3 regions of the Mesorhizobium sp. J8 genome follow, and region 3 is predicted to be linked to each of the others. Evidence: riboswitches for the same ligand, from Rfam matches in the RefSeq annotation. Region 3 holds a riboswitch; each other region holds the start of a gene.
The links. A riboswitch is a leader RNA that binds a small molecule or an ion and turns the genes downstream of it on or off. The one in region 3 is predicted to bind cobalamin.
Positions count from the first base shown of each region.

Region 1: another riboswitch for cobalamin. It lies ahead of MJ8_RS20760 (DUF1636 family protein); the one in region 3 lies ahead of metE (5-methyltetrahydropteroyltriglutamate--homocysteine S-methyltransferase).
Region 2: another riboswitch for cobalamin. It lies ahead of MJ8_RS12225 (CbtB domain-containing protein); the one in region 3 lies ahead of metE (5-methyltetrahydropteroyltriglutamate--homocysteine S-methyltransferase).

Region 1 is NZ_AP024109.1:4,320,667-4,322,924, forward strand. Features, by position in the region: gene MJ8_RS20755 (winged helix-turn-helix domain-containing protein) at 1-552, shown strand, start outside; cobalamin riboswitch at 583-787, shown strand; gene MJ8_RS20760 (DUF1636 family protein) at 827-1,255, shown strand; gene cobW (cobalamin biosynthesis protein CobW) at 1,258-2,258, shown strand, end outside.
Region 2 is NZ_AP024109.1:2,625,602-2,627,859, forward strand. Features, by position in the region: gene MJ8_RS12215 (hypothetical protein) at 1-138, opposite strand, end outside; gene MJ8_RS12220 (CbtA family protein) at 145-885, opposite strand; gene MJ8_RS12225 (CbtB domain-containing protein) at 1,082-1,291, opposite strand; adenosylcobalamin (AdoCbl) riboswitch at 1,292-1,435, opposite strand; gene MJ8_RS12230 (histidine phosphatase family protein) at 1,521-2,096, shown strand; gene MJ8_RS12235 (PilZ domain-containing protein) at 2,242-2,258, shown strand, end outside.
Region 3 is NZ_AP024109.1:1,671,854-1,674,111, forward strand. Features, by position in the region: gene metE (5-methyltetrahydropteroyltriglutamate--homocysteine S-methyltransferase) at 1-1,320, opposite strand, end outside; cobalamin riboswitch at 1,416-1,615, opposite strand; gene MJ8_RS07590 (adenosine kinase) at 2,129-2,258, opposite strand, start outside.

The DNA.
Region 1 (2,258 bases), 2.6 Mb from region 3:
ATCTCGGCGCGCGCCCACGGCGTCGCCACCTATGGCGACCTGCGCGACTATTTCCGCCTCGCGCCGGGCGACACGAAGGACCGCATCGAGGAGCTGGTCGAGACCGGCGACTTGCTGCCGGTGAAGGTCGAAGGCTGGGACAAAACAGCCTATCTCCATAAGGACGCCCGCTTCCCGCGCCGGATCGAGGCGCGCGCCCTGCTTGCGCCCTTCGATCCAGTGGTTTTCGAACGCACCCGGACGGAAAAACTCTTCAATTTCCGCTACCGCATCGAGATCTACACGCCGGCGGAAAAGCGCCAGTATGGTTATTACGTGCTGCCCTTCCTGCTCGGCGACCGCATCGTCGCCCGCGTCGACCTGAGGGCCGACCGTCCGGCCAGCGTGCTGCGCGTCCATGCCGCTTATGCCGAGCCCGGTGCTCCCGCCGAAACCGCCGCCCAGCTGTTCGACGAACTGAAGCAGATGCAGGCATGGCTTGGCTTAGAGGCGATCGAAGTGACGCCGGCCGGAGACCTCGGACCGGCGCTGGCCGACATCAAGGTGTCGTAGCCGCGCGTTGACAGGCGCCTAGCCGTAAGCCTAAATCCTGACCCAGACGGTCTTCTCCCGGCAAAGGGAGGAGCCAAGAGGGAATGCGGTGCGGGCCGAAAACCCAAATCCGCGGCTGTCCCCGCAACTGTAAGCGACGAGCCTCGGCCGAAAACCACTGGGGTGTTCCCGGGAAGGCGGCATCTGAGGCGACGACCCGCGAGCCAGGAGACCTGCCGTCTGAGACTTTAAGTATCCGAATGCCCGGCGGGTTTTCCGGGCAAGGAGCCTGGTTTTGGATCGCAACGGCAGTTCCCCGGCAAATAATGCGGACAGTTCGTCCGAACGCGATGACGCGCTGGCCGGCGTGACGGTCATCGTCTGTTCCTCCTGTCGTGACGAGGGCGGCTCGGACGCCCATCCGCGCGCCGGCGCCCTGCTGGCCGAAGACACGCGCCGTGCCGCCTCGAGCGAAAATATCTGCATCCGCACCGTCGAATGCCTCGGCAACTGCAAGCGCCGGCTGAGCGCCGCGCTGCTGCGCGACGGCTGCTGGAGCTATGTCTTCGGCGACCTGGACACCACCAGCGGCGCCGACCTCGTCGCCGGCGCAAAGCTCTTCGCCACCTCGACCGACGGCCTGATCCCCTGGCGCGGCCGACCCGATTCCCTCAAGCGCGGCCTGGTTGCCCGCATCCCTCCCCTCGACATGCTGAAGGACTGACCATGAACGCTTCCGTTTCCCGCGTGCCCTGCACCGTCGTCACCGGCTTCCTCGGCGCCGGCAAGACCACGTTGATCCGCAACCTGCTCGAAAACGCCAAGGGCAAGCGGCTGGCGATCATCGTCAACGAGTTCGGCGATGTCGGCATCGATGGCGAGATCCTGAAGGGGTGCGGCGTCGACACCTGCCCGGAGGAAAACATCGTCGAGCTCGCCAATGGCTGCATCTGCTGCACCGTCGCCGACGATTTCGTGCCGGCGCTCGACCAGATCCTGTCCCGCACGCCGAAGGTCGACCACATCCTGATCGAGACCTCCGGCCTCGCTCTGCCGAAGCCCTTGGTGCAAGCCTTCCAATGGCCGACCGTGAAGAGCCGCGTCACCGTCGACGGCGTCGTCGCCGTGGTCGACGGCCCGGCGCTGGCCGACGGCCGCGTCGCCTCCGACATGGACGCGCTTCAGGCGCAGCGCGCCGCGGACGATTCGCTCGACCATGACGATCCGGTCGAGGAGGTGTTCGAGGACCAGATCGCCTGCGCCGACCTGATCATCCTGTCGAAGAGCGATTTGATGGATGCGGCGGGCGCTGAGCGCGCCAACGCCGTCATCGGCGAACATATCGCGCGCGCCGTGAAAGTCGTGCCGACCGCGCAGGGCAAGGTCGATGCTTCGGTGCTGCTCGGCCTCGGTCTCGCCGTCGAAGACGATATCGAGAACCGCAAGACCCATCACGACGACGAGCTCGATCACGAGCACGACGATTTCGATTCCTTCGTCGTCGATATCCCGTCGATCGCCAATCCCGACGAGCTGGCAAAGCGCGTCGCCCTTGCCGCCGAGCAGGAGAACGTGCTGCGCGTCAAAGGCTTCGTCGAGGTCGGCGGCAAGCCGATGCGGCTCCTCCTGCAGGCCGTCGGCCCGCGCGTCAATCATTATTACGACCGCGCCTGGACGGCTGAGGACGACCGCCGCTCGCGACTCGTCGTCATCGGCCTCAAAGGGCT
Region 2 (2,258 bases), 950 kb from region 3:
GCTGGGGATCTGGATGCCGGGCGGAGGTGGGGCCGAGGAGCCGCTATGAGCGTGCGCGGATGTGGCCGGCGTTGCCAGCAGGGCGGTCGCCAAAAGGAAATTGGCCGCCAGGGCGAGGAACCTTGGCGGCCGACGCATGCGATTTCAGGCGTAGCGGCGGGCAGGCCCGCGCTGGTCGCGCAACGCGACCACGCGCTCGGCAGCCGCGCCGAAGCCGAGCCCGACGACGGTCCACAGCACCAACTGGATGCCGAGCGATGCGACCCGGAACTGCCAAAGCACCGTCGCCGAGAAGTTCTCCGGCACCTCGTTGATGTCGGGCAGGGCCGCCTTCACCAGCGCGAAGACGACGAGGAAGGCGAGCCCAGCCACGATCGAGGCATTCCAGGCGCCGAGCCTGTTCCAAAGCCGCTGCGCCAGCCCGACCGCCGCCACCATCGCCGCGATTGAGACCACGATCATGATGAAGAACAATTCGGTGCGGTAGGCGATCGTTTCGGCATTGCCGACCGCCGGCGGGTTGGCCGGATATTTGAGGCTCGGAACCACGACTACGGACAGGAATCCGAGCAGCGCGATGAGCGCCGAGGTGCCGCGCGGGCCGAGCGAGCCCAGCCGGCCATAGGCATAGGCAAAGACCAGCGAGAACAGCCCGCCGAGAGCGGCGCCATAGACCAGCACGCCGGTCGCTAGGCCAATGCCGGCCTGCGTGGCGCGGCTGACCATTTCGGGCTCCGGCGCCTCGCCGGCCGCCTGGGCCTGCTGTTCCTCGAAGGCGATTGCCTTGTCGACCTGCGGCTCGCCATAGACGCGGGCGAAGGCGAATGCCAGAATCCCCGCGACCAGCCCGACAAGCATGCCGCGCAGCAACAGTTTTCCGACCATGCCAGAGTCCCTTCGAGCAATCCCGGGAGAAATTCGAAGCGTTTCTCCGCCCGGAATTGCGTTAGACCAAAACTCAGAACGGCATCAGCGATGCCGAACTGCTCGAGAGCAATTCCAGGAAAAGTGTGCAACGGTTTTCCGTCCGGAATTGCGTCAGACCAAAACCTAGGACGGTTCAGCCTTCGCTGAACCGCTCCTAGTGGCAGGGGAAGCCGAGCAGGTGGCGGCCGTCATGCACGAACTCGTGCACCGCCGTGCCCCTAATCAGCGACGTCGCGCCTTCTTCCGCGCCGACGAAATAGATCATCAGCATCAGCATCAGGCCGGCGAAGATTGCCCAGGGCAGAAGCTCGCGAACGGGAATCGCAACCGGGCCGTAGGTCGGGGCGAAGGTGGTGTCGGACATTTTGACCTCCTGTGGGATGCTGCGTCCCGTTGATCCAACGATGCTGCGAGATAAGGCCTGACTTTCGGCTGGTGCCGATCACAGTGGCGCGACCGTGCCGGACTCGCACCGGCTTCCAATCCCGTATAGCGCTAAAACACTTGTCAGCACTTCGTTCGCCTGTCAACGACATGTAATGGCCAACGCGGCTTCGCGCGGCCGAAATTTCACTGGACCACGGAGTTTTGGGATGTTCGCCCGCCTGACGATGATCGCAAGCGGCGCGACGCAGGCCACGCGCAAGGGGCGCTTTCCGAGTGACGAGGCGCCGGAGCCGTGGGCACTCGATCACGCAAGCGTGCTCGCTTCGTCGCTGCGCCGGGCCGACCGTGTCTGGACCAGTCCGGCGCTTGCCGCGCGCAGAACGGCCGAGGCGCTCGGCCTGGACGCGACGGTCGAGCCGCTGCTTGGCGAGCAGGATTTCGGGCGGTGGGCCGGCAAAGGCTTCAAGGAGGTGCAGGCCGAGGACCCGAAAGGCATGGCGGCCTGGCTTGCCGATCCGGACGCCGCACCCCACGGCGGCGAGTCGCTTGCCGCGGTGGCCCGACGCGGCGTCGCGCTGATGGAGCGCTTGGCCGCCGAGAGCGGCCACACCATCGCGCTCACCCATGCCGTGCCGATCCGCGCCGCGATCGTGCATGTGCTGGGCGCGCCTCTCTCCGCGATCTGGAAGATCGACATCGAACCGCTGTCGCTCACCGAATTGCGCAGCGACGGCCGCCGCTGGGCGCTGCATGCGAGCGGGGTCGCCGCCCGCGCGAAATAGCGCTGGAAAAGCGCTCGTCGGCCGACGAGCGGCCGCCGGCGAAGACGAACCCTGCCGTTTCAGCAATCGCTAACGGAACGGAAACGCCTCGCTGCTATGGTGCTGCCTCGTGGCGAGGAGAGCCTTGCCTTAGGAGCCGCCGGATATGGCCAATTATCCCGA
Region 3 (2,258 bases):
GGAACGCTCGGCAAATGCGCTCGTTCGTTGCTTCATGGCGCCGTTGATGCCGGCGGTTCGCCCTTCTACAAGCGGGTCGTGGATCTTCGAAGATGTTGCGCGAGCCGCGGCGGCATCAGCAGAAGCTTTCAACTCGTCGGCCACCGCGCCCCTCCCTTGGGACAAGGCCCGAGCCAGGATCACCAGCTCGTCGGTCTTTTGGGCCGCGAAGGCGAGCCACGATCTGAGGTCCGCATCGAGTGCTGTCTCCATGCGCAGATCGATCGGCACATGCAGCATCGAGCAGGAAGGCGCTATCTCGACGCGGGCCAGGGGCCAGCCGGCGACGACCGGCTTGATTCGGTCGAGAATGGCAGTGAGGTTCGCGCGCCAGACATTGCGGCCGTCGATCAGGCCAAGCGAAAGCACCAGATCCTTAGGTGCGAGGCGACCAACCGTTTCCAACTGCTCGGGAGCGCGCACGAGGTCTAGATGCAGCCCGGCTATCGGCAGAGAAATCGCGGTCTCGAGATTATCTCCCAACGGCCCGAAATAGGTAGCCAGCATGATCTTCAGCTCGGGCGCCACCGTCGACAGCTGCCCATAGGCAAATTCAAACGCAGCTCGTTCGTTCGGGTTTAGATCCAGCACAAGCGCCGGCTCGTCGATCTGTAGCCAATCGGCTCCCGCGAGCTTCAACGTCCGCAGGAGTTCCTCGTAGACGGGCAAAAGCCGTGGCAGGAGCGCGATGGTGTTGAATCCTTCGGCACGTGACTTCGCCAGCTTGAGAAAAGTGACCGGTCCAAGGATGACTGGGCGTGTGTGAATGCCCAACGCCTTAGCCTCGAGGAAGTGATCAATGGGTTTCGTCGACGAGAGGGTAAACGTCTGATTATCCTCGAGTTCCGGCACGATGTAGTGATAATTGGTATCAAACCATTTGGTCATTTCCATCGCGGTTAAGCTGTGTCCATCAGCATGCTGGTGACGAGCGCATCCACAATGCTCCGTCTGAGCTTGGCCGCCGCGGGCCATGGCGAAATAGGTATCGAGTGGGACCTCGCCCCCGTTCCAAGCATATCGGGACGGCACGGCGCCGACCATGGCTGCGGTGTCGAGTACATGGTCGTAGAGCGAGAAGTCGTTGGACGGGATTTTCGAAACGCCGCGATCATGCTGCTCCTCCCAGCTAGCGGCACGGAGCGCCTTCGCCATCGTGAGAAGCTCGGCGCCACAAGATTTTCCGGACCAATAACTTTCAAGCGCGAATTTCAATTCTCGCCGACGACCGATTCGTGGGACACCGAGCGTTGCTACAGGAATTTGCTGAGAGACAGTCATGCCATACCCCGATAGTTGGGGCGTGGGACAAGGAGGGCGCCAATAGCCCGACCCGAAACGCCAAGCTGCCGCGGCCCACCGAGACACCCCGCCCGTGGACAATGGTTCGCCGTGGCAGGTCTCCTGGCTCGCGGGTCATAGCCTTTACCCGTCTTCCCGAGGCGTTCGCCTCAGTGACATGAGTGGGATTGGCTCGCCGCTAACAGTTGCGGGGGCAGCGCCGGCATCGCACCGGCTTCCCTCTTAGCTCCGCTGCGGCAACGCCGTACGGAGAACCACGGTGACCCAGACAATCACAAGGGGTGCTGTCTGTCAACGCCGCATAAAGAAATGTTTATGTCATTATGCGAATGTCGCTTGTAATGATGGGCTATTTTCGGAGAGTCGTGCAGGAGCAACAAAGGAAGGGTTTGATCGTCAACATGTTCATTTCGGCACTCGGTAGGGCAGACTGGCTAGATGAAGCCATTGCTTGCCGCTGCCGGTGACTGGCCAAATCAGCAAATGGGCGCTGTTCGGAGGTGTGCCGGACCGAGCCGGTTTTGGTTGGACCTATCGGGCGTGAGGGCAGGGCGCCGCCAGCACAATTGCGTGGCTAATCGCATACTGCAGGACGCGAATGTGGGCATCGGCACGCCGACTGATATCAAGATTGCCTGAACTGCCCTGTCAAATGGCGCCAGCTCATCTCTGAGTTCCTGCAATTAAAAGCGCCAGGGGGAAACCGCACTCTACGAAAGGAGATGGGAAATGGGACATTTCGATTTGCCTGTCTTCGGTAAGGCAGCTTTTACCGGGAGCAGGGCAGCTATTTCTTGGCACGCCCCTGAAGCAGTCCAGCCTGCTCGGCTTCGCGGCGCAGATTCTGGCGCGGCCGCGGACCGATTTGCTGGATCACCAGGCCGGCCGCCAGCGAGCCGAGATCACCGCAATCTTTA